Funiculus sociatus GB2-C1: one gene and its partner. The protein of the gene in region 1 binds, or shares a complex with, the protein of each later gene. Links are inferred from orthologs where the notes say so. Each region holds a gene or a part of one and is shown on either strand. Other genes may lie near its edges.

Evidence for each region.
Region 2: the proteins of rodA (region 1) and mrdA are in contact, whole or in part, in a crystal structure (PDB 6PL5), measured with the Thermus thermophilus proteins. The link is inferred for Funiculus sociatus GB2-C1 from one-to-one orthologs. Residues at the interface, in WP_223903423.1 of Thermus thermophilus: Phe161, Val165, Phe168, Val169, Leu172, Pro198, Tyr199, Glu202, Tyr211, Arg212, Asp213, Gln220, Val221, Gln223, Ser224, Ile226, Ala227, Ile228, Gly229, Ser230, Gly266, Phe267, Val270, Leu274, Tyr277, Gly278, Leu281, Phe285, Leu289, Arg297; in WP_223903432.1 of Thermus thermophilus: Arg4, Ile5, His6, Leu8, Ala9, Phe12, Ala15, Leu16, Leu19, Gly20, Arg22, Ala23, Trp24, Leu26, Gln27, Val28, Tyr31, Tyr34, Leu36, Leu43, Thr45, Asp47, Lys156, Gln157, Gly158, Ser160, Val184, Leu201, Glu202.

What each region holds. Positions count from the first base shown.
Region 1 is NZ_JAMPKJ010000014.1:17,153-32,741, reverse strand. What follows is about bases 7,043-9,903. They hold rodA (rod shape-determining protein RodA), read right to left. Parts: upstream 9,170-9,903; coding sequence 7,916-9,169; downstream 7,043-7,915. Other genes in these bases: NDI42_RS09315 (Mrp/NBP35 family ATP-binding protein), read right to left, coding at 9,246-9,903; NDI42_RS09325 (NAD(P)H dehydrogenase subunit NdhS), read right to left, coding at 7,509-7,706; NDI42_RS09330 (HAS-barrel domain-containing protein), read right to left, coding at 7,043-7,435. Outside these bases: NDI42_RS09350 (hypothetical protein), read left to right, coding at 65-289; NDI42_RS09345 (valine--tRNA ligase), read left to right, coding at 512-3,556; NDI42_RS09340 (Atg14 domain-containing protein), read left to right, coding at 3,698-4,156; NDI42_RS09335 (cation:proton antiporter domain-containing protein), read right to left, coding at 4,418-6,553; more of NDI42_RS09330, read right to left, coding at 6,767-7,042; more of NDI42_RS09315, read right to left, coding at 9,904-10,310; NDI42_RS09310 (SRPBCC family protein), read right to left, coding at 10,480-10,971; hemF (oxygen-dependent coproporphyrinogen oxidase), read left to right, coding at 11,416-12,459; NDI42_RS09300 (STAS domain-containing protein), read left to right, coding at 12,532-12,951; NDI42_RS09295 (STAS domain-containing protein), read left to right, coding at 13,194-13,562; NDI42_RS09290 (chromophore lyase CpcT/CpeT), read right to left, coding at 13,671-14,282; psb29 (photosystem II biogenesis protein Psp29), read left to right, coding at 14,460-15,164; NDI42_RS09280 (hypothetical protein), read left to right, coding at 15,346-15,483; trxA (thioredoxin), read right to left, coding at 15,491-15,589. UniProt on the Escherichia coli protein: Peptidoglycan polymerase that is essential for cell wall elongation. Also required for the maintenance of the rod cell shape. Functions probably in conjunction with the penicillin-binding protein 2 (mrdA).
Region 2 is NZ_JAMPKJ010000077.1:3,566-19,214, reverse strand. The notes cover bases 9,111-12,031. They hold mrdA (penicillin-binding protein 2), read right to left. Parts: upstream 11,503-12,031; coding sequence 9,718-11,502; downstream 9,111-9,717. Other genes in these bases: NDI42_RS24740 (ABC transporter ATP-binding protein), read left to right, coding at 11,867-12,031; NDI42_RS24750 (DUF4335 domain-containing protein), read left to right, coding at 9,111-9,607. Also shown: NDI42_RS24795 (response regulator), read left to right, coding at 1-2,731; NDI42_RS24790 (hypothetical protein), read left to right, coding at 2,957-4,009; NDI42_RS24780 (hypothetical protein), read left to right, coding at 4,126-4,260; NDI42_RS24775 (low temperature-induced protein), read right to left, coding at 4,529-4,918; NDI42_RS24770 (hypothetical protein), read right to left, coding at 5,098-5,385; NDI42_RS24765 (ABC transporter permease), read right to left, coding at 5,451-6,512; NDI42_RS24760 (adenine phosphoribosyltransferase), read right to left, coding at 6,580-7,092; NDI42_RS24755 (DUF3038 domain-containing protein), read left to right, coding at 7,497-8,120; more of NDI42_RS24750, read left to right, coding at 8,213-9,110; more of NDI42_RS24740, read left to right, coding at 12,032-13,009; NDI42_RS24735 (ABC transporter substrate-binding protein), read left to right, coding at 13,114-14,331; NDI42_RS24730 (ABC transporter permease), read left to right, coding at 14,650-15,513. UniProt on the Escherichia coli protein: Catalyzes cross-linking of the peptidoglycan cell wall. Responsible for the determination of the rod shape of the cell. Is probably required for lateral peptidoglycan synthesis and maintenance of the correct diameter during lateral and centripetal growth.

The DNA of each region.
Region 1 (15,589 bases):
TAGCTTACAAGCAGAGCTAAAACCTTGGTGAAGTTGACCTTAAAGACCGATTCACACTTAAAATATGTTTGGTAAACATATAATTGTTCCGGGTAACTTGGCTCATCGCCAAGAAATACGCAACCAAACAAAAGCAGAATTGCTAAAATTTGATGGGGTAAAGATAAACTCCTATCGCCAACACAAGGGAACAGAAATACTTTTACCAGCAGAGTCATTCTTGTATAACTCTTCGATTTCCAACTGCACCAAAAGCCTCGATATATCCTCAATGATTGACCATAACTAATTAAGCGTTGAGATTATGAATTTAGAAATTTTGATAATTTCTGAGCTAATAACAAGTCTGGCAATACTACTTAAAAGTCATGGTGCAAAATGGTAAAACCTAAAAGCAAGGATTTTTTGGAGAAATAAACCGCGCAGGCTCCGCCAAAGCAGTTCATTCTTCTTACCCCCCCTACCGTATGGCAAAATTTAGTTAAACCCCTCTTCATTTAGTCTTCCCAGCATGACCGCAACAATCCCCACCCTCGCCAGCCAATACGACGCCAAAACCACCGACACCAAGTGGCAAAAATTCTGGGAAGAAAACCACATCTTCCAAGCAGACCCCAATCATCCTGGCGAACCCTACTGCATCGTCATTCCCCCGCCCAACGTCACGGGTAGCTTGCACATGGGACACGCCTTCGAGAGTATCCTGATTGATACCCTCGTCCGCTACCACCGAATGAAAGGGCGCAATACCTTGTGGGTACCGGGAACCGACCACGCGAGTATTGCAGTGCAAACGATTCTGGAAAAGCAACTTAAAAAAGAAGGTAAAACTCGCTTTGAGTTAGGGCGCGAAGCATTCCTCGAAAAAGCTTGGCAGTGGAAAACTGAATCTGGGGGTAAGATTGTTAACCAACTGCGGAGTTTGGGCGTTTCGGTAGATTGGTCGCGGGAACGCTTCACGCTGGATGAAGGCTTATCTAAAGCGGTACTGGAAGCCTTTACCCGAATGTATGAGGAAGGGTTGATCTATCGCGGCAATTACCTGGTGAACTGGTGTCCTGGAACTCAGTCTGCGGTTTCTGACTTGGAGGTGGAAAACAAGGAAGTTAACGGTAATCTGTGGCACTTCCGCTATCCCCTCACGGATGGTTCTGGCTTTATGGAGGTGGCGACAACTCGACCGGAGACGATGCTGGGAGATACGGCGGTGGCAGTGAATCCCAATGATGACCGCTACAAAGATTTGATTGGGAAGACGCTGATGCTGCCAATTATGCAGCGGGAAATTCCGATTATTGCCGATGAATTGGTCGATCCTGCCTTTGGGACTGGTTGCGTGAAGGTGACACCAGCCCACGACCCCAACGACTTTGCGATGGGTAAGCGCCACAATTTGCCGTTTATCAACATCATGAATAAGGACGGCACTTTAAACGAAAATGCTGGGGAGTTCCAGGGACAAGACCGCTTTGTTGCCCGGAAAAATGTGGTGCAGCGACTGGAATCAGACGGGTTTTTGGTCAAGATAGAGGATTATAAGCATACGGTTCCTTATAGCGATCGCGGTAAAGTCCCGGTCGAACCCCTCCTCTCTACTCAGTGGTTTGTCAAAATTCGCCCCCTCGCTGACCGGGCGTTACAATTCTTAGACGATAAAAGTTCCCCAGAGTTTATTCCCCAGCGTTGGACTAAGGTTTATCGGGATTGGCTAGTCAAACTACAAGATTGGTGCATCTCTCGCCAACTTTGGTGGGGACACCAAATTCCTGCCTGGTATGCAGTCAGCGAAACTGGTGGTGAAATTACCGACAACACGCCGTTTGTGGTGGCGCAAAACGAGACAGAAGCAAAAGAAAAAGCGGTTGCAAAATTTGGCGAAAATGTCAAACTAGAACAAGATCCAGATGTGCTAGATACCTGGTTCTCTTCTGGATTGTGGCCTTTTTCTACTCTAGGTTGGCCGGAACAAACCCAGGATTTGACAACTTACTACCCGACCGCTACCCTCGTTACTGGCTTTGACATCATCTTCTTCTGGGTTGCCAGAATGACGATGATGGCTGGACATTTCACAGGTCAAATGCCCTTCAAGGACGTTTACATCCACGGTTTGGTACTGGATGAGAATGGCAAGAAGATGTCTAAGTCTGCCAACAATGGTATCGATCCGCTGTTGCTGATTGACAAATACGGCACTGATGCTTTGCGCTATTCTCTGATTAAGGAAGTGGTTGGTGCAGGTCAAGATATCCGCCTAGAATACAATCGCAAGACGGATGAATCGGCATCGGTGGAAGCATCGCGCAATTTCACTAACAAGCTGTGGAATGCTGCCCGGTTTGTGATGATGAATCTGGATGGTCGAACGCCGCAACAGCTGGGGAACCCCGCAACAGAGGCATTGGAATTATGCGATCGCTGGATTCTCTCCCGCTACCATCAAGTAGTGCAGCAAAGTAGTCAATACATCGACAACTACGGACTAGGGGAAGCTGCCAAAGGACTTTACGAATTTATTTGGGGTGACTTCTGCGACTGGTACATTGAACTGGTAAAACCTCGCCTGCGTCCGGAAGCACCAGCAGCATCGCGGCTAGTTGCCCAGCAGACGCTTGCCTATGTGCTGGAAGGGATTCTAAAATTACTCCATCCCTTCATGCCTCACATCACTGAAGAAATTTGGCATACTCTCACTCAAGCTGGTGAAGGCAAAGCTTTGGCGTTACAATCTTATCCCGAAGCAGATCCCGCACTCATCGACCCAGATAAAGAACAGCAATTTGAATTGCTATTCGGCACTATCCGCACCATTCGCAATCTTCGGGCAGAAGCTGACATCAAGCCTGGGGTGAAGGTTCCAGTAATTTTGCAGACCCAAAGCGACAAGGAACGGCATATCCTAAACTTAGGGGAGTCTTATATTCAAGACTTGGCAAAGGTAGAGAAATTAACCATCAAGGGCGCAAAAGATACCCCGTCATCTACCGAAATATTAAAGCCGGATTCATCCGCAGAGGTAAAGTCTGCCCTCTCGTCTTCTACGGAACCAAATCTCGCGGCATCTGTCAAGGAAAAATCTAGTGCCAATGCCCCGATTTTGTTACCATTTTTGTTTTTGCTGCCATTTTTATTTGTGGTGCTTCTTTGTCTTTTTGTAGTGTCAAAGGTTACACAAATTATTGCCAAAGGCAAAATTGACAAAAATGATACAGCATCAAAACAACTTGGCTACACGCATCCCCCAGAAACCGATTTAAGACCACCAGAACAGGAGAACAGTGAAGAAAGTGCTATGCCAAAAGCGATCGCTGGTGTCGTTGGCACAATCCAAGTTTTAATTCCCCTTGCCGGAGTCGTCGATGTGGACGCACTACGTGCCAAACTAGATAAAAACTTGAGCAAAGTTGAAGCCGAAGCCAAATCCCTTTCCGGGCGTTTAGGCAATGCCAATTTTGTCGAGAAAGCCGCACCTGACGTGGTGCAAAAGGCGCGGGACTCACTAGCCGAAGCTGAGAAACAGGCAGAAATTCTGCGTGAGCGACTGGAGCGGCTCTAAAAGTCTCTAGGGACACAGTGGTGTATCCCGGCTTCAATAACACTTTATTCCCTGCGATATAGGAATAAAAGTGTTATTTACGATATAATACGCCCGTAAACTTAGGGTGCCCAGACGTGTTCGTTTAAAGACAAGATAGCAATGCGATATTTTGCCGAAGTGCAAAAAAATGAATTGTCAGGCGGGGTAGAACTGCGAATCCTTGCCAAACAAACCTCTGAGAATACCTGGGCAGTGATTGATAAAGAATATGTAATTCCCGCCGTCGATATCGAATCCCCGAAGGAAGGTTGGTTAGTTTTAGTAGAGGTAAGTGAAAATCAGCAGATTCATAGTATTGAAAAAGCGAAAGATTGGGTTTTGGAATTAGTGCAGCAGTACCTAACAAGTAGCATTACTCCCACCTTTTTACAGCAGGAAGCCGAACGTGCTGAACACTGGCGGCAAGACCTCACTTTACAAAGTCAGGAATTAGCCCGCAAAAATTTAGAAATGGAAGCGCGTCGGGAACAAATTCAAACATTGGAACAAGACCTAGAGCAGAAAAAAAAGCAACTAGAAGCCTGGGAAGAAGACTTAAAAAGGAGAGGAAATAGTTAAAAAGCGAACAGGCATCCCCATGCTGGTAAAAATGCCTGACGACTCAAGGCGTGGCTTTCGCGTACCAAGCCTAGAAGAAAGCCGCGCCTCTAAAGCGAAAGCCAACGTAGGCTAATAGGAACCCCGCTTTCGTTAGGCTTCGTTTGTGGAGTATTGAGGCGCGGCTTTCTTCTAGGTGTATATTTGCACTCGACGGGATGCTCCTGAAAGCTAAGATCAGGATGGCTTTTAACAATTACCAATTAGCCATCCTGACCTTAGTTAAATTGAAATCCGGGGCATGGAAACGCTGGAAGTCCTGGGTAGAACAACACCAGTTTGGGTTCGTTGTGGCTCCCCTAGCAGTACTACAGAGCAATTTAGTTGCTGAACTAACTGTGTAGTAACATCGCTGATTTCCAGACCGCCAGCGGTGCGGCGACGAAGCGATCGCAATACAATCAAATCAACCGACCTAGAAGCATTTAGAATTCCTTGCGCCACATTGTCATTCTTGATAATTTCAACGTTGATGTTGTTACTTCCAGGTGCCCACTTTGAGACTAGCAGAGACAGTTGCGACTGGTTCCACGCTATCTTCGCTGGCGTTGTTCTACTATTGCAGACGTTTAACAACGTCACCTGAGCCTGATTTGCCTCAGCCAGAATTTGGGCAAACCGCAACGGTTGTATCGCTTGCCCCGTCAAGTTTTCCACTGGAACCAAAATCCGCCGAATTTGTGACGGCGGACCCTGCAACCGCGTCACCGCAACTGGACAGTGAGACGACCACAGGACGCTATCAATCACATTGCCGAACAAACGCGCCCTTAAGCCGGTGCGTCTACCCCAGCCCATCACAATTAAACTCGCTTTTTGTTCCCGACTGGCGCGGCTAATTCCCTGAGCAACGTTGTCATCAAGGCGGAGCAATGGTACCGCTGTCACACCTAGTTCAACGGCTAATCCTGTGGCTCTCTCAAGTAGCATCTCACCTTGCTGGAATGCCCCTTCCAACTGCGGTGCGTCCATGTGGGCGTGCGCTGTGGTAATCGCTAACGGTACAATCCTTCCCGCTTCATGCCGCGCCAGTAGCGCTGCCATTTCCATTAAATTCCTCTCGGTTTCCGGATTGTAGACAGGTACAACCACTGTAAAAGGTTGGTCTGGCGATGCAGGTATGCCATCTAGTCCAGTTGTGTTAGTTGCGATCGCTTCCGTTTCCGGTACACTCAACCCAGGCGCTACCCGACTGGTAATCAGGGGGCCTAACGTTGCCGTCACCAGCATCAAAACTAGCACGCTGTTTAAAACACCTTCTGTCAGCAACCTCTCACCCGCCGGATTGAGCGCCCGATACCCCACCAGCGTCGCTGCCAAAGTAGCAGCAACCTGCGGTAGCGACAGTGACCACATCGTTAGCATCTCGCGCCAGTTGTAGCGGTACGTTAGTTTGGCAAACAAAGCTGCCAAAAACTTACTTCCAATCAAACCCGCCACAATCGCTACAGTTAACCAGATAGAAGAGAGCGTTTTAATAAAAGCCGGAATATCTATCAGTAGCCCCATATCCACGAAGAAAATCGGGATAAATAAGACGCTACCGACAAAAAGCACCTTTTCCTTTACTGGCCCTTCCCCCAAAACATCATTCACTGCCAGACCAGCTAAAAAGGCTCCGACAATTTTTTCTACCCCAATCAACTGTGCGCCCAACGATGCCAGAAATAGCGCTAACAATACAAATAAAAATTGATTGCCCTCATCATTCCCAGAACGTCGAAAAAACTGTTTTCCAGCCCAATCAAAGCCAAACAACACCACCGCAGAGTAAACAATTAAGGATGCCAACAGGGTGAACAGCTTAGTAGGCGTAAAGTCACCCGCATGAATGCCCACACAAACAGCTAATACCAGTAACGCGCCAACATCGGTGAAAATTGTCGCGCCAATGGTGACAGTGACGGCTTCGTTTCCCACAACACCCAGACGACTAACAATTGGATAAGCCAAGAGGGTATGAGAGGCAAACAAAGAGCCAATCAAAATTGAAGCATTCCAGTCAAAGTTGAAGATACGCCCCACGGTTGTCCCCATAATCAGGGGTATTAGGAAGGTATAGGTACCAAAACCAATCGAGCGATTTTTGGTTTTGCGAAATTGCTCAATATCAACTTCTAGCCCTGCCACAAACATCAAGTAAACTAACCCTATGTCTGAGAGCAGGTTCATCGTCTCTGATTCGGTTTCCAGCAGTTTTAACCCGTTCGGGCCAAGTACAACACCTGCTGCCAACAAACCAACCAATCCTGGCAGCCGCAACCACCGCTCGAACAGCATAGGTACGGTCAAGATGACCACTAGCAAAATTGCAAATGGAACTATCGGTTGCTCTAAAACTTCTGAAATTGATTCCATAGGAGGTAGCTTAGGGATGATTTTTAACCGACATGCTCAAAAGCAAGCCCCAACGCTGCTTAAAGTAGAGTTGTATTGCTTGAGTTATCTTACAGAAAAAGGGTTTTTTGCGCCCTATCTCTATAGAAATAGGCAAAAGGCAAAGGCAAAAAAAATCCTTGACTTTTTCCTCTTTCCTTTTATTACGAATTAGAAACCCAAAATCTAAACTTCCTAAAGATTAATTTGGCTCAAAATATACCTCAATCTGTCGTAATCGTCTTTGAGAAGAAGGCTCAGAGTGCGTCCTGCTTTTATTAACCAATCACGATCGCCTTTGCGTAATTGATAAATTTCTCTAATTGCCGCTCCTGCTAGCGCCTCTACAGGCGCACCATTCACCTGCAATAAGGTTCGCAAAAAATCCAGCTGTTCGCTAAAGTGAATAATTTCTTCCGGTTCGCAGCGATAAACCGCTTGATGTATTTGCGGCGGACGAGGTGGCAGGTATTGATAAGTTATTCCGCCGACACGTTTGTAACCATTATTTCCCTGTCCTTGTGCCTCAAACCCAACTATCGCAGCGCGAAACTCGGTTTTGAGCATGGCAAATATTTGAGGTTGTTGCTCTCGCAGTTCCTCTAGTGACAGTCCTAATGCCCGCGCCCGGTGGATAGAATCTATTGGGCTGGTGGTGGCATGATAAACGATAGCATAGACTAAATTGCCCGATTCTTCATCAGTAGACTTGACCCAGCTGCCAAAAGGGGGCATGACTGGGAAGCTCAAGTCTTCGGGATCGAGACACTGTGCCAGGAATTCAGTCGTTGCCGTCTCAATCACTTCAGCAATATGGTTGGGCGAGCGATCGCCCGCAGCAAATTGGGGTAAGGGAAGACGCATAATCAATTATTCATTACTAATGGCTAATTGGAAAATTGCTATTAGCTATTAGCCATTAGCAATTAGCCATTTACTATTTTGCCTTTTTGCGTCCCGCTGTTGGCTCTAGAATTTCTAATTCTGATAGCTGGAAGGTAATTAGCTTATCCCAATTGCCGCCTTCAAACAGTACCGCTGCTTTATTATCGGTAACTCGTTGAACTAGCCCTTGAAAACCGTAGTAGGTATCGTCGATATTCTTCACTCGTACAGCCGTTCCAGGTAAAATCATAATTCCTTCTCAATTAAGTTTTCATTTATTAGCTTAATACAAGTGTTCATTTAATCATGGACTCATGGCTACTTGTTCAGCAATTCAAGGGTTGAGTGCCATACATCTGTAGGGACATGGCATTGCCATGTCCCTACCAAACGTTGATCTACTCCACCAAACTGAGAAACTTTATATTATCTATTAGCCATAATTCAAATGACTAATAACTAAAACTTCAGTCGGTGACGATAATTTGCCACAGATTCTACAATCCCAATAGCCAGGAAGTTTTTCAGCATCGCCGAACGACCGTAACTAACCCAAGGAAGGGGAATACCTGTCACTGGTGCTAATCCCATAGTCATGCCCAAGTTAACCACCACCTGAAACACAATCATCGATAAGACACCAATAGCGAGGAGAGAGCCAAAGTTATCTTTAGCATTTTGGGCAATAATCACCAAGCGCAGACAGACTAACCAAAATACCAATAGCAAACAGAAGCCCCCTACCAAACCCAGTTCCTCTCCTATAGCTGAGAAGATGAAGTCGGTATGCTGTTCCGGGATGAAGTTGAGTTGGGTTTGGGTTCCTTTGTGCAATCCTCGTCCCCAAAATTCACCTGCACCGATGGCGATGCGAGATTGGATCAGGTGATAGCCGCCGCCGAGGGGGTCTTTGTCTGGGTCAAGGAAGAGGATGAGTCGGTCTTTTTGATAGTCTTTTAATAAGCCCCAAAATATCTTTCCTAATTCGCCGCCGATCAGGTTGACTGCGATCGCTCCAATCGCACCGGACATGGGCCAGGGTAAGGTGCGCCAAGCAATTATCCCCATCAGTGCCGTCCAAACGAACCACCCAGGCATAAACACGTTAAAGAGGATGGCGGACATCACCGGAGAAGCGAGCAACACCAACCAACCGGGATTGGCATTACCCCAATAGAGCATCCCCAGCACGATCGCGCCAAACACCAGGGAGGTTCCCAAGTCTGGCTGCAAAAATACTAAAGCCCAAGGAACCCCAGTTATTGCCAAAGCTCTCAAAACCGCTGGAATGGTATTGGCGGGACGAGCGTGCAGCAGAGCAGCTAGGGTAATAATTACTCCTAATTTCGCAAATTCCGAAGGTTGGATGTTGAAGCTGCCGACAGTAATCCATCGTTGAGCGCCTTTAGCGCTAGTACCGATGATCATCACCGCGATCAGGGAGAGATTAGTGATGGCGTAGATAACCCAGTGCCACTGGAGCAGGTTTTCGTAACGCGATCGCGCAATAAACATCGCCACTACCAAACCAATCGCGCCCATCAGCCAGTGCCACCACCAATCTGTTAGCCCCAGGTGGAGTTCCGCGCTGCGGATCATCACACCCCCAAGAATGGTAAGACCAACGGTAAGAAACAATAGCAGCCAGTCTACCTCTTGCCAAGGTGCCAGCATCGATCTCCAACGAAAACCAGTCAGTGACTTGTGCAACATTGCTAAAGAAGTAAAAATTTAAAAATTAAAAGGCAAAAGAAAGAATATTTTTTACTTTTGCCTTTTGTCTTTTGCCTTATGCTAGGGCTGCAATGGAGACTTTAGCCGCTATTTGAGATGCGATCGCAAACAGCGCTTTCGCAGATGCTGACTCTGGTTTATCAACCACTATCGGCACTCCCGCATCGCCTCCTTCCCGCACAGGCATTTCTAAAGGTACACAACCCAGTAAGGGGACACCCAGTTCCTGTGCTGTCTTTTCCCCGCCTCCAGAACCAAAGATGTCATACTTTTTGTCTGGCATATCTGGTGGAATAAAATAGCTCATATTTTCCACCATCCCCAACACTTTTACTCCCAACTGCTGGAACATCTTCAAGCCCTTGCGCGAGTCTAACAAAGCCACTGTCTGCGGTGTAGTGACAATCACCACCCCAGCCATTGGCACCGCCTGCGCTAAAGTCAACTGAGCATCACCAGTACCAGGGGGCATATCGACAATCAGATAATCGAGTTCGCCCCACTCCGCTTGGTAGAGAAACTGGCGAATGATGCCATTAAGCATCGGCCCTCGCCAGATCACAGGCTGATCTTTGTCAATCAAAAACCCCATTGAAACTAATTTGACACCGTAGTTGAAAGCAGGTTCCAGCACCTCGCCAGAGGGGCTTTGCCTTACCGTCATCTGAGCATCCGATAGTCCCAACATTGTTGGGTCATTGGGCCCGTAAATATCCGCATCAATTAAACCAACTTTTGCACCCATATGTGCTAAAGCCACCGCTACGTTTACCGCAACGGTACTTTTGCCCACACCACCCTTACCGCTAGAAATTGCCACAATATTTTTTACACCAGCAATCCCTGTGCGATCCGGAAGAGATTTTTGTTGGGGGGTTTCGGCGGTGACATCCACCACCACATCTGTTACTTCTGGTAGATTCTTTTTCAGCGCCTGTTCGCATTCCTCGACAATGAACTGGCGTAGGGGACAGGCGGGTGTCGTCAGTACCAGAGTAAAACTGACTTTACCGTTATCAATGGACACATTGCGAATCATGTTCAATTCAACCAAACTCTTGCGGAGTTCGGGATCTTGCACTGGTCGCAATACTTCTAAAACTGAACTAGCATCGAGCATAGGACACTTATATTCCTTATCCCACTTGCAACTGGCAAGCGATCGCTGAAGCGGATTCTCCCACAATAAAGCATCTTAACGGTTGCGAGTGCGCGATCGCGCTATACAGTTGCTCTGTTCCAATTTTGAATTTAAGATTCGGAATTGATAATTCCCCCCTCCCCTGGTTTCACCCTTGCGCTTGTAAACTCACCTGTTCAGCTGCGGAGGCTAATTCAGCGGCTACGCGGGCTGAAGAAGACCGAATCATCCACCAAATTAAGGGCGATAACCAACCGCGCAAGGTGACTGAATAAGAAACATACGTACCGCAGACAGTAGATTCCACCTGGTAAGTCACTCGTTTCTCTACCCCTGGAATCGCTAAAACTCTCGCGCTGAGTAACTCGCAGGGACGAACGCGCTCAACAAAAACCCTAATTGGAATTGGCATCAAGCGGGTAACTGCGTTATAGATCAAACCCGGTTTAGCAATCAGCCCCCTAGGAACATTAGTGCTGGTAAGAAGAGGATGCCAAGATACATCGCCTAAGTTAATTAATTTTTCCCATAAGACATCCACGGAGGCGGAACTTACAACGCGATACGTCCGAGCCAGAGAAAAGCGGAAGGAAAAACCTTTTCGACCAACGATGAACTTGAAGGAAAAATTGAGAATCACAACACCCCCGCAGCGAGTCTCCAAGGTAACTTATTATCCTAGAATAAATTATTTGCGTCTAGCATCCCTCTGTAGGATATTTCCAGAGCAACCTGTAGCTCCTTTATCTAAATTTGTATAAATATGCTGGTTAAGTTTATGCCCATCTGATTTAAGATAGGCTGTTTGCCAGAAATAACATGGAGTGGGTTGCTTTGAAGCTATATCAGGCTGCTAGAGCTGACTAATTTTAGGGCTGACACAGCGATCGCCAAAATTGCGTATGCTTGTCAAAAGCATGAGTAGCACCATTGCACCATTGTAGAGAGCGAACTCCTTTCAGGGTTCGTCTCTTGGGACATCGCCCCGCTTGCCTGCTTGTGAACTCAGGCGAACTCCCCTCCCGATATAGTCAATAGTTTTTACCTTGTCCATCGCTTTTTTGAACAACATTGAATTGAGATTATGACAGTTTCGACTACAGAAACAACATCTAGCAACCTTCTCCCCCCAGATGACTCAAAAGCTAGAGTCAGCCAGTTTATGCAACAGCTGCAAGACCAAATTTGTCAGGGTTTGGAACAGCTGGATGGAGGCGCAACTTTCCAACAAGATGCCTGGGAACGAGAAGAAGGCGGCGGCGGTCGTTCTCGCGTAATCCGCGAGGGTGAAGTATTTGAACAGGGCGGAGTTAATTTTTCTGAAGTCTGGGGACACCAGTTACCGCCATCGATTTTAGTGCAACGTCCAGAAGCTGCTGGACACGGCTTTTATGCTACTGGCACTTCGATGGTGTTACATCCTCGCAATCCCTACATTCCAACCGTTCACCTGAATTATCGCTACTTTGAGGCAGGCCCTGTATGGTGGTTTGGTGGCGGTATCGATTTAACACCTTATTATCCATTTGCGGAAGATGTCGCCCATTTCCACCGCACCATGAAGCAAGCCTGTGATGCCCACCACCCAGAGTATTACCCGACCTTTAAACGGTGGTGCGACGAATATTTTTATCTGAAGCATCGGCAAGAAACGCGGGGAGTAGGTGGTATATTTTTTGACTATCAAGATGGTCAAGGCGTTTTGTATCGCGGCCCGGATGCCCAAGGGCCAGCCGCAGATTATAGCAACAAAGTTGGTACGCCAGAGCCGCGCAACTGGGAAAAGATATTTGCCTTTGTGCAGCAATGCGGTCAGGCATTTCTACCAGCTTATGTTCCCATTGTCGAGCGGCGGCAGTCAATGGAGTATAGCGATCGCCAGCGTAACTTCCAACTATATCGTCGCGGTCGCTACGTAGAATTTAACCTCGTCTATGACCGAGGCACAATTTTTGGACTTCAGACTAACGGACGTACTGAGTCAATTTTGATGTCTTTACCGCCACTGGTACGTTGGGAATATGGCTATCAACCAGAACCGAACACCCCAGAAGCTGAGCTTTATGAAACTTTCTTGAAGCCGCAAGATTGGGCAAACTGGACACCAGATAAAGCGTCCCAGACCTGAGTTAGACTATGGGAAAATATCCACTTAAATAGCACAAGTGGGCTATTTTGGCTATATCTGAGGTGAGGGTCAGTGTTTCACATCAACCAGAAAACACATACGACCCAGGACGGTACTACAATCATCGTTTTGGCACCCACTGGACGGCTGGACATCAGAACGGCTTTGCAGTTTCGCGTTTATTTGCAGGAGTGTATCTTAAACCTCAGTCGTCATGTGGTCGTGAATCTCCAAGGGGTAGAGTTCATTGATAGCTCTGGACTCACCTCGCTGGTAGCTGGAATGCGATACGCAGATAAAGTGAAAGGAAGTTTCCGCCTTTGTCATCCGCTACCAGAAGCCAAGGTGGTGTTTGAAATTACTATGATGGATTCGGTGTTGGAAATCTATGACGACTGCTTAGATTGCTTGGAAAACCCAAATGCCACGCCGAAAATCCTTTCCACCAAAGGAAGCGGCCCATTGCTACCCGACGCTGAAGGTAAGGAATAAAGATTGGGGATTGGGGATTGGGAATTAGAAGGTTTCTTACCTAGTCCCTAGTCCCTTGTCCCCAGTCCCCAGCCCCCAGTCCCCAGCCACTATTCTCAAAATCATACAAAATAGGCTTTTGCTACCTGTTATATATGAGTTAGAGTTAGACTACTGAAAGTTCAATTCATGCGAGCGATCGCACTATAATGCAGCTCCTCTGTAGGTATTAAAGATGGAGCTTCCGGAGCAAGGAGGTCTTGGTGATTCACATCGATCAGAGAACACATACGACTCAAGACGGAACTACAGTCATCGTCTTGGCACCCACTGGACGCCTAGATATTACAACCGCATGGCAGTTTCGCCTGAAGTTGCAGGAATGTATTTCTAAACTCAGTCGCCACGTCGTTGTTAATCTCGGTCAGGTTAATTTTATCGACAGCTCTGGACTAACGTCGCTGGTGGCAGGGATGCGGGATGCTGATAAAGTCAAAGGTAGTTTCCGCATTTGTAACGTTCATCCAGAAGCCAAGCTGGTGTTTGAAGTCACCATGATGGATTCGGTTTTTGAAATTTTTGAAACTGAAGAAGAGGCTCTTGAAGGAGTACCTCGCAGCATGGTCAGCTGAGGCAGTTATTAGCTACTTTAAGAGTTGGAAAGTTGAAAACTTGAAACGTGGGAACGTTTTGAGGATTTTCAAACTTTCAGATTTTTAAACGCCTACTGACAAGGGACTTCAGCTCGGTAGCTCAGTAGAAAAATCTTGCCGCTTGCTGAAAATGTAGGGGCCAAGGAGCGCCCCCCAGATGGCTTTGCCTGTTTGGGGGTCTATCCCCTTGTCAAAGCTTCTAAATTCCTCCTGAGTTGCCTCAAATCCCAGAGCAACTTGGTAAGTTTGCCCTAGATAGGTAAAGCAGCACCGGGTATCAGGTGCAGGTACAGCGGAAAATTTATAACTATTTTGGGCTAAGTGTTGCTGAGTGACAGTTAGGGTACAGCCTGGTAAAAAATCCATTTGCTCCGGTGTAAGTGTCTTCAGCAACGATGGATTCTGTCCAGCACCCCGGATGCGATCTGGATCTTTGAGCATATAATATTGCACCAAACACCCTTCTGAGGTGTCGCTTTGGCGCAGGCGCAGAATCCGGGGACGATAGGGTTGATCCAGTTTAAGGATGTTGGCTTGCTCTGCAAATAGGGTGAGGCTGTCATCTGTAAATAAGTGTACTGGTCGCAGCCAAAGGCGTAGGTGTACATACCACGCAGGATCTTTTATCGCTTGTTCTCGGTTATCAAATTCCCCAGCCAGGTAGCTAGCGAGGAGAGTTAGTTCGGGGGAGAAGGTCATAATAAAATGGCTAATGACTAATGACTAATGACTAATAGCTAATGACAATAAACAATTAGCCATTAGTCATCCCAGCGATCCCGCATTTTAGCTTGCCCAGTGGATCTGTAAAACATGAGCTTGGCAAACGTGTCCTTAAAGGAGACAATAGGGTTAAGTTTCCCTTAAAAATTCCCGGTGAATAACGTCCGCACTGTATCAGACACTAAAAGAACTTTTTATAGTCTCCACACCCGCCCCATAAACTCCATCTATCGGCGGGTTGTGGAAGAGTTGATGGTGGAAATGCACTTGCTTTCAGTCAATGTGGACTTTCGCTATGACCCCATATATGGACTGGGGGTGGTAACGTCCTTTAACCGCTTCATGCAAGGCTATCGACCAGAAAGGGATAAAGAACCCATTTTTGATGCCTTGTGTCAGGCAGTAGGGGACAAGACGGAACAGTACAAGCAAGATGCCCAGCGGCTGGAGGAATTAGCTAAGCGGCTTCCAGGTAAAGAAATAGTTGCTTGGTTAAACCCAACGGCGGATACTAGGGGTGCTTCAGAGTTACACGATGCAGCTGTAAAGGCGATCGCTAACCATACTCAATTTAAGTACAGCCGTTTGTTTGGGATTGGTCTATATACGCTGCTGGAATTAGCAGACCCAGATCTGGTTAAAGACGAAAAACAGCGAATTGAGGCACTTAGGCACATTTGTCTCGGCTTGAGCCTCCCAGAAGACAAATTGCTCAAAGATTTGGAGTTCTACCGCAGCAATCTGGAAAAAATGGCCCAGATACGTCTGGTCATGGAAGATGCCCTCGTAGCGGAACGAAAAAAACGGGAACGTTCCGCAGAAAAAGGCGTTGTGGCGGCTCCTCCAAATAGTCCTTAAGGCTCAATTCGAGGCGGAAGTCTCGAAAAGTCTCCTTACCAGGCTCTTGCCTGGTAAAAAGGATTGATAGGCTCTAACCTCCCTGATTGTAGGGGAACTCAATTTTTACTTTTTAGAGCCATATTTCTAACATCAGACAAATTTAACCTTCTACCCACCAAAGGGTAGGAGGTTAAGTTTTGTGTTTAATTCAAATGAGAACCGTTATGGTTTCCTCCAAAAATCCCAAATCTCCGAATTTTTGCGATCGCAAATTGCCAAACTCAGAAAATGGCGATCGCGCTATAGGGTATGCGGCTTCAGATTCGGCCGTTTGTGATGTAGTCTTAAACGAAAGGGGCTAAGCGTTGAATCAGCTGTTCGGCAGGCAGCACACCCTCAATGCGATCCACTTGCTGACCATTTTTAAAGAGTACCAGCGTCGG
Region 2 (15,649 bases), on another replicon or contig:
ACATCAGTGTGGGGAGCCGCGTGCATGGCAGGATGATGAAATTCAGCTGGTGGTAATGGTGGCGGATCAAGCCGCTTTAGCTCTTTCTCAGGCACGGGCTTATGAGCAAGTTTCCTATTTGGCACGTCGAGAGGCGCTTGTCAATACCATTACCACGGCTATCCGCTCCAGTCTTGACCCGCAGGATATTTTTGCGGCGATTACTCAACAGCTGGGACAAGCTTTGCAGGTAGATGGCTGTGCTTTGTCTCTTTGGAGGGAGGAAGATGAGTTTGTCCAGTGCGTGGGCTTGTATGACGGAACAGAGATCCGTGTGATGGACGACGCTATGGGGGCGGAGTCGGTTATCGAACTTCAAAAGCCAGAATTTTTAACTTATAATTCAAGGCTTTTCACAGGCACTGCCTCGACAAATCAAAACTCAAAACATGAAGCTAAGAATTCTCAATTACCCCAGTCAGTGGTACCCATTGCTGGTAATCCGGTTTTGCAGCAACTACTCTCTACGCAACAACCAGTGGTAATTGACGATTTGGGTCAACAACCAGAAATGAATGGGTTTGATCTGCCTTTGCGGAGTCCGGCGCGGGCGCTGTTGGTGGTGCCGTTACTCTCGGATGGTCGGATTATTGGCAGTATTACGCTGCGCCAAACGCACAAATCGAGACGGTGGCACGCATCGGAGATTGAATTAGCTCAAGCTGTGGCAGCGCAGGCAGCGATCGCAGTTCAACAGTCCCGACTCTACCAAAAAACCAGGCAACAGGCAGAGCGATTATTAGAATTAGACCGTCAGAAAACCGAATTTTTCCAAAACGTTTCTCACGAGTTCCGGACACCTCTGACTCTGATGCTGGGGCCACTGGAGTCAGCTGTCAACCAGCATCAAGATTTACCTTACGAACAAGCTGCGATCGCTCTCCGCAACTCCCGCCGCCTGCTGCGACTGGTCAATCAACTGCTGGACATCCAAAGACTTGATGCCGGAAAGATGCAGGCTAGTTTCCGCCCCTGTAACTTGGTGGAATTTGTCGAGACAATTGTCGAAGCCTTTCGCCCCTACTGCGAGAAAAAAGGCTTGAATCTGCTTACCTACACCAGTCCTTGTCTTCCGGTTTACTTAGATTTGGAAAGATTTGACAAGGTACTTTACAACCTTCTGTCCAACGCCATGAAATTTACTCCCGTGGGGGGTACAATTACCGTGACGGTTGAATCCGCTGGGGATCACGTCCGAGTACAGATTGCAGACACTGGCATTGGCATTCGCCCAGAGCAAATCCCCCATCTTTTTGAACGATTTCGGCAGGCGGAAGGGTCAGTTAACCGATCCTACGAAGGCAGTGGTTTAGGTTTGGCGCTGGTGAAAGAACTGGTGGAACTGCACGGCGGTCAAATTTCCATAGGCTCAGTCTACACAGAAGGCAGCACCTTTACTGTTTGGTTGCAAACTGGTACAGCTCACCTACCGTTAGATCAAGTGTTGGAAGTGCCAACCGAAGTGCAGTTCAATCGGGCTGCGGTAGAATTAGCCGACCTGGAGATAGAAGAAGAAGCTCTTGAGAGTGAGGAGTTAATAGTTAACGCTGAGGAGTTAAAAGAATCTTCAACTCCTAACCCATCACTCCTAACTCATCACTCCTCCCACATCTCCTCTATTTTGGTGGTGGACGACAATCCGGATCTGCGAACCTATGTATCTCGCATTCTGCTAAATGAAGGCTATCAAGTCTGGACAGCACGCAACGGGGACGAAGGATTCACCGTAACTAAAAATCGTCGTCCTGACCTGATTGTGACGGATTTGATGATGCCTTTGGTGTCGGGTCTGGATATGATTCGGATGATCCGCGAACAGGAGGAATTGAAGGGGACACCGATTATCTTGCTCACCGCTAAGGTGGACGAGGAAACTCGAATTGAAGGCACCAGTAGAGGGGCAGATGCCTATCTAGCCAAGCCGTTTAATGACCGGGAATTGTTATCCTCGGTACGGAATTTACTGGCTCTCAAGGAAAACGAGCGCCGGGTTTTGGAGCTAAATAGTTACTTAACAGAGTCGGTATTGAAGCGCTTTTTACCACCATCAATGGTGCAGAAGGCGGCGAGAGGGGAACTAAAGCTGGATTTAAGTCCGGAACCCAAATTGATTACCGTTTTGTTTAGTGACATTGTGGGCTTTACTCAGCTGGCAAACAACTTGCGATCGCGCAAGGTGGCAGAATTGCTCAATGAGTATCTGGAAGCTATGACCAAAGCTGTATTTGATAACGGCGGCACAGTAGATAAGTTTGTCGGAGATGCCGTGTTAGCTTTGTTTGGAGCACCAGAGGAACTAACACCCAACGAACAGGTACGACGAGCGATCGCATCTGCACGACAAATGCACGCTTCTCTAGAGCTACTTAACCAAAAATGGATCGAAGATGGTCTGGTTGGCACTAACGGACGCAACCCTGTACAGTTTCGCTGCGGCATCCACCAGGGAACGGCAGTGGTAGGAATGTTTGGCGGTGCCGAACGATCCGACTACACTGCTGTTGGCCCTAGTGTTAATATCGCCTCTCGTCTTCAAGAAGCAGCCCAACCCAATAGCATCCTGGTTTCTGCCGCCGTTGCTGATTATCTGGACGAAGATGAAATGACCAAGCAAAGTCCACTCACCCTCAAAGGCATTGATGAAACTGTTCTCAGCTTTGCCGTGAATCCGCAAAAAAGTCCTGAAGCTTAGAGTGGTCAGTGTTAAGTTAGGAGTCAAAAGTTAGGAGGCGAGGAATTAGAAGTTTTTCTCGTTCCCCAGCTGAGCTTGGGAATGCGATCGCGTTAGACGGGAGTCTCACATTCTCTGTGATTTTTCTCTGTTGCGGAGGCTTGCTCCTCCCTTCAGGCGTTCCTAGTGGGATCGCAGGGTAATAATTTCGCCCATGATTCTAAAAATAGAGTTCTGCTTTTGAGAATGGCACAACCAACCAACCCCAATACTCCTACTCAGACGAACAATCGGCAGCACTCCGAACCACTAATGTTGTGGGTAAATTTCATCCTGGGTTCTATTTTTCTCCATGTGCTGGCAATCTGGATATTGCAGCGGATGACGGCGCTATCTGCATTTTTTGAGGTGAGTAAAGCGCCTATTCCCATTGAGTTAATTACAGCTTCGGAAGCTTCCTTGCAGCCACAAGCCGATCGCCGCCCACTACGCCAGCGCCAGCGTCGCCTAAGAACAGCTAATAGTTCTCCATCTGCTCCCTCAAACTCCACCACTACCCAGCAAAACTCGCCTTTAGATTCTCCATCCCCAACTCAAAATTCCGACGCTGCTGTGCCTTCTAGCCAGCAAAGACAGCAGGAGGTGGCTCGTCCTGATGTCAGCACCAGACCCATAGAGCCTACACCCAACCCTAATGTGGAACCCCAGCAGCGATCTCCATTCCCCGCCGATCGTCCAGTCGCAACAACACCAGCACCCAGAAGTACGCCATATCCGACGAATGAGCAGCGCTCCCCTGTTCCCGCCCCCCAACCGCCAGCAAGAACAATACCACCCCCGGCTCCTGCCTCCACAAGCCCTCCAGCGCCCGCGGCACCGAATCCTATACCATCAGCACCACCGCCACCTAACCCAGGTAACTCGTTGCCGGGAGAGTCCAGCCAAGGTGCAGGCGTTGTTGCCTCCTTTATCAACGTCCGTTCTGGTAACGGTGGCAGGGATGAGCCTAGCCAGCTAGCTGAGCCACAGCGATCGCAAAAGCAGTTTTCTGACCTGAATTATCCGGCAACACAGACTCCAAGGGAGCCTTTAGTCTTGGAAGTAAGATTGTTAATTTCTGAGAACGGACAAGCGGAAGTTATATCCACGAACGTTGTGCAAGGTAGCGGAAATTTCGCTGCTGACCAGTTTGTTAGAGGTATAATCCAAGACTGGAAATTTAACCCCGCTATCTCCGAGGGTCAACCCGTCCAAAGCTTACTGGATGTGTCTATCAGAGTTTCCCCTCTCTCTAGATGAGAAAATGTTGAATTGTTCGCTCAACTATCGAGAATTTATGGTAATGTAGTTTAAGTATGGCAAGATACATCTTTCGCGGGTGTAGTTTAGTGGTAAAACCTCAGCCTTCCAAGCTGATGATGCGAGTTCGATTCTCGCTACCCGCTTTTTCAGTTGTCGGTGGAAACAAACGACACTATTTTATCGGCTCAAGAGCGATCGCACTTTTCTCATTAGCTCAGGGTAGAGTCGGTGCGATCGCTATTATCTAATCAATTGAGGTACAAAAAGAGGCAGATATAAAAATCTGCCTCTTTTTATCATGTCCGGTAAATTACCCCTAATAGCAAAGGAACCTCACCCCTAATCGGGAAGAGGCGACTTTGGGGAAGTCAAAATCTCTCTAGAGGCCTTTTTCTTATGGGTAATGCCACAGACTTGATATAACAAATTAACAACAAGCCTTGAGTAAGTATCCTCGTGATAACGCCGCACACCCGCACTCAACGGATACTAGCGCACCGAGTCTTGATTCTAACTCTAGTCTTTGCCCGTAACGGCTTCCAGAGCCTTCTCGATCTTTTGTTCAATTGAGTCAACGCCTTGGGTATTTTCAGGGCGCTTCATATTCTCAATATCAGAGTCCCCTTGAATTTCATTCAGACCCTTACTTGCTTCCTTCTGGGTTTCTTCTAGCGAGTAGGGTTTTGACAGAACCGCCTCTTGGGATTTCAGCTCGATGTCCAGCAGATTTGCTTCTCCATCTGAGGGTTTACTTTGGGTGCCACTGATTCCGGTAGGCGGGTTATTCTTGCTGGCGCTGAAAGCTGGTGTCGCATAGGAAAATACTAGGAACGCGCACGCAACGGCAGCTATTACCAAACGCACTGGACGTACCCAGGCAGATAGGTTGAAGCGGATCGATTTCATACAGTACCTCTCTCCCAATTTGTTGAAATTAGCAAGCATTAAGGTTATTAACCAGTTCAGACGAAGTAACTGCCTGAACGCCATCTATTATTTGCTCAAATTATGGAGCTTTTGACATCTATAGGTAGGTATAGATGCAATAAATCTTTAGAAAAGGCAATAAAAGGCAATATTCACCTTCAACTCGGCAATAAAAACTGAATTTTCGGTAATAAAGGATCTTCCACTACACCAATTCCTGTAAAGCCCCACCGTTGGAGTAAACCTTTTATCTGACTTCCAGAGATTGATTCGATAGCGAAACGATTTGCCACATCCGGAGCGTGGGTGTTGAGATAGCTTAGAGCGTCAAAGTCTTCGTTAAACATCAACAAATAACCCGCTCCAGTTGCAGTTTTATCTGGTTTAGCGGCAATATATTGCCCGTCAACTTTTGAACGGATGAGGTAATAACTTTGGGAAAACATATCAATTGGTAATGGCTAATTGCTAATGGCTAATTGTTAACAGTCATCAACAATTAACCGTTAGCTTATTTAAGATTTTCCAACTTGATTCGGGGATCAACGGCTTTGAGCAGCAAGTCTGCGAATAAGTTGCCGACAATGAGCATAAAAGCGCCCATAATCAAACTTGCCATTACTAAATAGAGGTCTTGGGCGGTAACTGCTGACAAAATCAAACGCCCTAATCCAGGCCAGTTGAAGAAAAATTCCGCAATAAAAGCACCGCTTAACAAACCGGCAAATTCAAATCCCAATAGTGTTACCAAAGGATTAATAGCATTGCGGAGGGCGTGAACATAAATGACTCGATTTTCGGGGAGTCCTTTAGCGCGAGCCGTTTGGATGTAATCTTGGCGAAGAACATCGAGTAATTCCCCTCTGGTAATTCGCTGCAAACCAGCAAAGCTGGTGATAGAGAGCGCCAAAGTCGGTAAAATCATGTGCCAGCCGATATCCAAAATTTTGCCAAACCAGGACAAGTCAGCGTGATTGATGCTGGTTCTACCACCGACAGGGAAGAAGGGGGAGGTGTACTGCGCCAGAAGCAGCAGCAACAAAGCAGTGATGAAGCTGGGAAATCCCTGTCCGGCGTAGCTGAGGACTTGCAGAATGCGATCGCTTGTCCGATTTTGGTTAACAGCGCCGACGATCCCCAGAGGGATAGCGATCGCCCATGTCAAAATTACAGAAGCGATCGCCAACTCCAAAGTCGCTTGGATGCGCTCCCACAACAGCGATGCTACCGAACGCTGATAGACAAAACTGGTGCCAAAATTTCCATAGCGCACAATTTGCCACAACCAACGCCGATACTGCTCAATTGCTGGCTTATCCAAACCAAACTGTTGTCTTAATTCCTCAATTCGTTCTGGCGAAATTTTGGGATTTTGCCTCAGAGTATCTAAATAATCCCCTGGAGCTAGCTGAATAATTGCAAAACTCAAAGCTGATGCCAGCAACAAAGTCAAAAGTGCCTGTAACAGCCGCTTCACCACGTAGAGAAAAGTTTCACCAGCAAGCAGCCTTTTGAGCCAATTTAAACTAGCATTGAACCTATTTTCTCTTGAAGAATCTCTAGTAGAAGTCATGTAACACAAAGTTTGGCTAATGGCTAATGGCTTTTAAACAATTAGCAATACTTCAATCAGCTAATTACTAATATTCAACCAACGTCACAATTGGCGCATCAGGAAGTCGTTGCCGCCCATTCAAATCCCTTAGCTCGATGATAAAGCCAAATCCCACCAACGTGCAGCCCGTTTGCTGCACCAATTCGGCCGTAGCACTGGCAGTTCCACCAGTCGCCATCAGATCGTCCACAATCAAAACCCGGCTTCCGGGTAAGAGCGCATCTTGATGCACCTCCAAGCGATCCATCCCATATTCCAATTCATACTCAATCGCATGAACAGCAGCAGGTAGCTTCCCACGCTTCCGGACAGGGATAAACCCAGCTCCCAGTTTGTATGCTAAAGGTGCGCCAAAAATGAAACCCCGCGACTCCATCCCAACAATATAATCCGGGGAAAACTGGGCGCACTTTTCCGTTAAAGAATCAATAGTGAAGCGCAATCCCTCCGGATCTCGCAGCAGCGTAGTTATATCTCGAAACAAAATTCCTGGCTTGGGAAAATCTGGAATGTCGCGAATCAGAGACTTGAGATCCATAGCAGCTCTAAAAAAAAGGGTGTGGGTAACTTTCGTCATCGTTGCCATTCCCAGCGAAACTATACCCAGGATGTGCAACTATCTACCTGGAAAATCGTACACTAGAAGGTTGCACGGTTTCGGAGCATTTTTAACACTCAAAACACGCTTGCAGCAGTTATTGAGTTTCTCAGTGGTAGCTGTTTGATTCAATTACAGCCCAAGACAGCCATCCAACGGCCCGACCCGGTGACTCCAAATTTAGGATTAAGAGATCCTGATTTCTGTAAAATTGGGCTGTGCATATGAATTACTGGGTAGCCGATGGACACAAACTTAACAGCTAGAAGTCATTGAGTTCAAGCGTCCAATTTGTTTTAGATTGGTGCAAGCCATCAACCAGTTCAACAGCCCTGCTATTTGGAATGAATCGTTCTGTGAGCGTAATGCCATTAAATAGTCCTTTGCAAGAGTCAATGCCACTGATTCTGGACAGTCTCCCTGACCCACCAATCGCGTCTAGTGTGTGTCCGCGTCGAACAAGGACTAAGATTGACCTGATTTTACTGGCAATAGAAGCCCTGGAACTGGGGGGTTCTGAAGCAATGCTAAAAATATCCCAGGATCTGGAACTCCAGAGAGTTATCCAAAATCGGGTGAACCTCTGGCGATTGCGTAGCACCAACCCCCTGCGACGCTCTTATACTCGACGTTTGCTGACGTTTGTTGAAGCTAAGGCGCTGGTAGTAATTGCCTGCCACTTGGCGCGGCGGTTGACTGTCTTGATCCGACAGCTGCTATTTGCTTATCAACAACTCCGGGAAAAGCAGCTGCCCTTGGAACATCATTATCGCTTGTCTGAGTATCTGGAACGGTTCCGCGCCCACTTCCGGAGTCGGATGAATCCGCGTCGCGCTGCTGTCGCCATTTACAATTCTGATGACAAGTTGAACGAGTTGGCAATGGAGTTGTTGAGTGAGTTGCTATTCTGTACGGGAACGTCTGGAATGCAACGCTTTTGGAGCAGTTTGTTTGATGGCGAAGTGTGATTGGTCATTAGTCATTAGCTAATGGCTAATGGCTATTGGCTAATGGATCTTGAACAATTAGCAATACTTTAACTAACAACTAACAACTAAAGATGACTATTCGACGTCCGTACAGTCTGCCTAACTGCACGCTAATCCTAGAAGGGTTGAGCGATGGCACATCCGGTCAGGTGGATGCCCGACCATTAATGTCTATCCTGGTTAATGCTGAGTGCCGTTTTGCTGGTCAGGAGAAGCCGTTAACCGGGGGACGCGACTTTTTTGAAAGTTTGGTGATGGCAGTGAGTAATTATGCACAAGAATTTTTGAGTGGGGTTCCTCACTGGCACAACCTTCAGGACAAGCCGACAACAGTTCAGTTGCATAGAGTTAATGACCATCTGCACAGGTTAAGTGTTGAGATGCCAGGAAGTGCTGGCGACTCGAACACAGCAGGTGTCTCGACTGCTAACTCGGCTAGGCAAGTGGATTTGACCACGGTGCAGCTGTTTGATTTGGTGGATGCGGTGGATCAGTTCTTGGCGGATAGCAGGACGCTACCAGACATAAACCTGTCAATTGCGCCTGTTCCTAAGCGCTATGCTAAGGCGGAAGTGCCAGTGGCACAGCGCGCGGCACCAGCAGCAGTAGGGGTATCAATTTTGGGGGTGGCAGCGATCGCATTCTTTGTGATACCGCCTCCCAATGTCGAGCCACCTAAAGATTCCTCCGCGCAGCCGAATGCCAGCGCCACAACGCCTGCTAGTCCCGTAGCTTCGCAACAGCCAACTATAAGCCCGACACCAGTAAGCGCTGATGCGACGAATCTGGAATCTCTGCTGACATCAGTGCCAGAAATTACCGATCCTACCCAGCTGCGGGCTTTGGAACGGAGACTGTATGACAAAATTGCCCAGACGTGGTCTGGGAAGCGCCGCCGATTTAGCGAACAGTTAATTTATCGCGTCGGCGTGGGCCAAGATGGAGCGATTGTCGGTTATAAACCAGTCAATGTAGCAGCACGCGATCGCGCCTCTGACACGCCACTGCCAGAATTGCTCTACATCCCAGCCGGAGGAAGCACTTTTAGAAGCAGCGATCCTATCGGTCAGTTCAAAGTTGTGTTTACCAGAACAGGCGTTCTGCAAGTCAGTCCTTGGCGTGGCTACACAGGCGAACCCAGCTTAGGGCCACAAATTACCGATCCGACCCAACTGGAGAGTTTAAAAACTCAGCTAGAAAGTCAAATCAACGGCAACTGGAAAAAAGAAAGTGTCGCCTTTCCGCGTAACTTAGTCTATCGAGTTGCTGTGAACAAAGACGGCGTGATCGCGGACTACGAACCGTACAATCAGCCTGGCTATGATTATGTCAAGCAAACTCCGCTCCCTAACTTAGTCAACGCGAACCAAAGCGCCACAACCCTCCCCCAAGAAGAACCTCTGGCTCAATTCCAGGTGGTATTTAAACCCAACGGTGTTGTTGAAGTGGAACAATTTCGGGACTAGGGGCTAGGGACTGGGGACTGGGAACTGGCGACTGGGGACTGGGAACTGGCGACTAGGGACTAGGGACTAGGGGCTGGGTAAGAGTCCTTCCAATCCCCAATCCCCAATCCCTACTTCTTTGGCTTCTTCACCTTGAAATAAGCCTCTAAAACTTGTCGTACCATCGGGGCTGCCACCTTGCCGCCGCCGCCGCCAGAGTGTTCTGCAAAGGCAACAACCAAAATAGTCGGCTTGTCCGCAGGCCCATAGGCACCAAACCAAGCATGAGACAATCCCGGTGGAGCCTCTGCTGTACCACTCTTACCCGCAATTGGGGGAAGCTCTGGCACATTCACACCTTTACCAGTGCCGCTAGTTACCACCTGCCGCAGTCCTTGACGTAACACCCGCAGCGTTTCGGGTTTCATGTTCAAAGATTTTCGCCAATTTTTGGACTCTTCATTATCCTTGAGAACGTGAGGCTTGACCCGATAACCACCATTAGCAGGAACGGCAAACATCACAGCAACTTGTAGCGGTGTCGTTTGCAAGAACCCCTGACCAATAGACATATTCACCGTGTCTCCAATTGTCCATTCCTGCTTCAATCGCTTCTGCTTCCAGGTATCATCTGCAACCAGTCCCGGTAATTCTTCTGTCCCTAACTCAATCCCGGTTTTTTCACCAAAGCCATACTGCCGAGTCCAGTGAATTAAGGTTGGGCCGCCTATACCTCTGCCAATTTGGTAAAAGAAGGTATCGCTACTCATGGCAAGTGCACCGACAAATCCTAATGGGCCAAATCCGGCATGATTCCATTCACCAAACCGAATCCCACCAACGGTTAGGTAAGGATAGGTTGCCAATACTGTATTTGGAGAATACTTGCCCGATTCGATAGCAGCAGTAGCCGTGACAATCTTGAAGGTACTTGCTGGGGGAAAGACTCGTAAAGCGCGGTTAACGAAGGGGTTGCCCCTACTTTGCACTTTCCTCCACGTCTCAGGCGTGATCCGCTTAGAGAAAACATTGGGGTCGAAGGCTGGGCGGCTGACCATCGCCAAGATAGCACCATTGTTCGGGTCCATTGCTACGATCGCGCCTTTGCGATCGCCTAGCGCTTTCTCAGCTGCCTTCTGGATATCCAGATCCAGCGTTAACTGCACATCCTTCCCAGCTCTGGCTTTTTTCTGCCCCAAAATCCGCTGTACATGACCCGCACCATCCACCTCAACCTGCTGACCGCCCCATTCTCCGCGCAGCTCTTTCTCAAAAGCCGCCTCCACGCCCATCTGACCAATCACATCACCCAGGCGATACCCTTCATCTCTGCGCCCTTGCAGTTCTTCATCGTTCATTTCACCCGTGTAGCCTAAGATGTGAGCGGCTACTTCCTTGTTGGGGTAGTTCCGTACCCCTTCAATATCCACCTCTACCCCCTGTAGTGTGCTTCTGTACTCTTCTAGGGCTGTGATTTGTGCCGGATTGATGTCGCGGGCAATCCGTAGCAGTGAGGTAGAGTTATAGCCTGCTTTTTCCACCTGCTTTTGAATTTCGCTCTCAGGAATATTTAAAAGCTCAGAGAGACTCTTGCGGGTCTCAGGCCACGGTTTCTCTTTTTGGGCAATAGGCCACAGAAAAACTGAGTGAGACAGTCGGCTACTTGCCAAGATTCTACCCTTGCGGTCGAAAATGGTTCCCCGTGCTGGCTGTTTCGGAATCAGACGAATCCGGTTGTTTTCTGCCAAGGCGCGATTGCGATCGCCCTCAACCATCTGCAAATACACCAAACGAGAGCCAATCCCACCCGCTAAGAGCGTGGTAACGAACAGCATAATAATGACAGACTGAAATTGTCTGCCCACAGAACGGGTGGTTGATTGACGCCCAATTGAGGAAGGCTGGATTAAGGTCATAGAAGCAAGATGTCAGTTTATTAACTTTAAAAGGGAAACGAATGAATTATTGTAGTTTGGAGTAGTTTCCAGTAGCGATCGCCTCTACATAGTTTATCGCCACGCCTTACTAAAGGAGACGGCGCAGGCGGACAAAAGGCGACAAGGGAGAATTTTTCACTCACACTCAATCCCCTCCTCCCCTCCTCCCTAATCCCCACTACCCGGTGAGCAGAATAGCAAAATTTGAATCTAATAGCTGATCAGGATGGCGCGACAGCTAAAATAAACCAAAGTCATAGCTCTATTTTCAATTGAGCATCCCTAATCAAAGCCTTCACAAAACTCCAAACTCTGTGGAACCTCGCTGCTGGGAAACATTAATATGTCTCAAACTTCTGTCAAAGAACAACGCTCTCCGGAGACTACAGATGAACTGGATGTCGAACTCCGCAAGGTTTTTAAGGTATTCAATGGAGAAACAGCAGTTCGTGGAGTTGACTTAGACATCCACCGGGGAGAATTTTTTAGTATTCTCGGCCCCTCTGGCTGTGGAAAAACTACAACCTTGCGTTTAATGGCTGGGTTTGAGACTCCCTCAGCGGGAGAGGTACTGATTCAGGGACAGTCAATGAATCACGTACCGCCCTACCGTCGTCCGGTGAACACTGTGTTTCAAAGCTATGCTCTGTTTAGCCATTTGAATGTTTGGGAAAATATCGCCTTTGGGTTGCGGATTAAAAAGCTGTCAAAAGCAGAAATTGCCGACCGCGTTCAAGAAGCTCTCAAGCTAGTGAAAATGGAATCCTACGCTAACCGTTACCCAGGACAAATGTCTGGCGGACAGCAGCAACGAGTAGCTTTAGCGCGGGCGTTGGTGAATCGTCCAGCGGTGATTTTGCTGGATGAACCTTTGGGCGCACTCGATTTGAAGCTGCGTAAACAAATGCAGGTGGAGTTGTCCAATTTACATCAAGACTTGGGCTTAACTTTTGTGATGGTGACGCACGACCAAGAGGAGGCGTTGAGTCTTTCTGACCGAATTGCTGTGATGCGCGGGGGTAAGGTTGAGCAAATTGGCAGCCCTAGCGAAATCTACGAGTGTCCCCGGACACCATTTGTGGCGGATTTCATTGGCGATACAAATCTGTTTGAGGGGCGCATCGAAGCGTCTGATTATTCGACCATCAATATTGTCACTAACAGTGGACAGAAGATTGTGGTGCAGCCTCCTGAGCCTTGGAATACCAGTGGTACGCATCAGGAGGTTGTGGTAAGCGTGCGTCCAGAGAAGATTCAGCTAAGCCTGTATCCCCCAGCTAGCCTGGGCAATTGCTTTGAAGGGCGGCTGAAGCACATGATGTACATGGGAACTCATGTTCATTATGTGGTGGAATTATTGTCAGGCGATTGCTTGACGGTAAGGCAACCGAACACAGTAGGAGCCGAAGTTGCCCTCAACACTCCTGTTTATGCCCACTGGTCTACTACAGATTGTTTGGCAATGAATGCAGGAATTAAAAATTAAAAATTGCTTCATTCCCGTTTCTTTATTGTTCCTTTTTGCTATTAACTCCTGTGCCTCCAACTGCTCTACCAAAATTTCCCAGGCAACTAAAACCTTTTTGGAAAATGTTTTCGACACATGGATCTTTAAAGCAAGCGATTGCTAAGGCTTTGAAAATCCAGAATCCGAAATCACGCGATTTGGGAAGAATCAATCTCCCCAAAAATTGCTTCAAAATCCAAATCCAAAATGGTATAACACGACGGAAATTTTTACAGAACTCAGCCGCTGCTAGCCTGGGACTAGGCTTGTCCGGTTGCGGCTGGACGCTTGCCAAAGTGCGCTCAGCACCAGCCAATTCAGAAGGTTCCAGCAAGTTGTTGTATATCTACACTTGGGCTGGTTACACAGATGATAATTTGCTAAATCGCTTTACTAAGGAGACGGGAATCAAGGTCATTGCAGATGTCTTTGATTCCAACGAAGCGATGTTAGCCAGACTTCAGGCGTTGGGAGGTGGGGAATATAGCATTATTTACCCATCTGACTATACGGTGAGAAAGATGGTAGATTTGGGTTTGCTCAAGGAATTAGAGCGATCGCGTTTAGTTGGTCTAGATCGGCTTGTTCCCCGATTCCAAAATCCAATTTATGACCCAGGAAACCGTTACAGCATACCTTTGAGCTGGGGAACAACGGGTCTGATTTACAATACACAGAAGCTGAAGCAGCCACCTGAAGATTGGAACTATCTCTGGGACAACAAGCAGACACTCTCAAATCGAATGACGTTACTTTCTGATGTTCGGGAAGTGATGGGTGCTGTCTTGAAAATGATGGGATATCCTTACAACTCAACAGACCCTCAGCAGATTAAACAGGCGTATGAAAAATTAGTAATCCTGAAACCCGCGATCGCTTCCTTCACTACTGATGCTTGGAAAACTCAAATTTTAACAAATGATTTGCTCCTAGCTATGTGTTTTTCGGCAGATGCTAATGAAGTCATCCCAGAAAACAAAAACTTGGAATATGTAATTCCTAAAAGTGGTTCTTCGCTGTGGACAGATACGTTAGTAATTCCCGTCACAGCGCCCAATCCAGAAGGCGCTTATGCCTGGATGAACTTTTTGTTACAACCCGATGTTGCTGCCCAAATTTGCGAACGCTTAAGCTTCGCAACACCCAATCAAGCTGCTATCAATCTCTTACCAGAAGAAGTCCGCAATAATCCGATTTTGTTTCCCCCAGAATCGCGGCTAGAAAATTGCGAAGGTGTCGCACCTATTGGAAAAGTTGCCGAAGTTTATGAAGCCTACTGGACTCGATTAACAAGTGCGTAACCCATTTTAGATTTTGGATTAAAGAGTTATTAGTCCAGTCAGGCAGGTTGTACTTCTGATATAGCAATCCCAACTCATTTATGAACTTATTTCTTTCCTGCTCCAGTCGTGACTGGGCGGTTCCTTTAAAAGTAAAATAGGATTGCTATAGTATTTGGTTTTAACAGTACAATGCTTAAATTTATAAAAATCTAAAATCCAAAATATTATTTAACTATTCAGTCCAAAATCCAAAATCAGATTGTGTCTACCCCAACTTCCCCTTCTTCTATCCCCAATCCCACTCCATCTGATGGAGTTTCCGAATCACCAGTTCTGATGGGCAGCAAAACCCGCCCAGGCTTAAATTGGTTGGAACCAGTGGCGTTGCTTTTGCCATCTGGTATTTGGTTGGCTTTGTTGCTAGTGCTGCCAACTTTGGTGATTTTTGAGCTAAGTTTAGTCCCCGGAATTCGACCAGGGGATGTGGTTAATCCCAGTGGGCTTGATAATTATGCTCTAGTATTTCAGCCAGTTTACTTGCAGGTAATAGCGCGATCGCTATTCTTTGCCTTTGGCACGACAATAGTTTGCCTTTTACTAGGATTCCCCGTTGCTTACTGGATTGGTCAAATGGCACCGCCAAAGTGGCGAAACCTGCTGCTATTGGGCTTTGTCTTACCTTTGTGGACATCATCGCTGCTGCGTTCCTACGCCTGGATTACGATTTTGCGTCCTACGGGTGTTCTCAACACAGTGTTAACTACTTTGGGGCTACCTGCTTTGGAGTTGCTTAACCAAAGTTCAGCAGTGTTTATTGGCATGGGTTACAGCTTTTTGCCCTACATGGTTTTGATTCTCTACGCTTCTGTAGAAAAACTCGATCGCCGTTTGTTGGAAGCATCTGCTGATTTAGGCGCGAATCCGATTGAAACTTTTTGGAAAGTAACTGTACCCCAAACTATGCCAGGAATTGCTGCTGGTTCTTTGCTGGTATTTATTAGCACTTTGGGAGATTTTGTCGATCCGGAATTGCTGGGCGGTGCTTCTAGTATGACGGTATCTCGTTTAATTTATAACCAGTTTTTGGGTGCCACTCAAAACTGGGGATTTGGCTCCTCTTTGAGTATGGTATTGATTTTTGCGGTGAGTATAGCGATCGCGCTTCTCATCAAATACGGCAATCCAACATCACAAAAGTAAAGTGGATATGTCGGTACGTTAGCAATTTCTCTTAACACACCTTTAGTTTAATTAAATATCTCTAAAATATTCGCCATTGGTACTAGACAACTGTTGGTTTAATTGGTATATTTATATAATGGGAATCTGTGCGCTC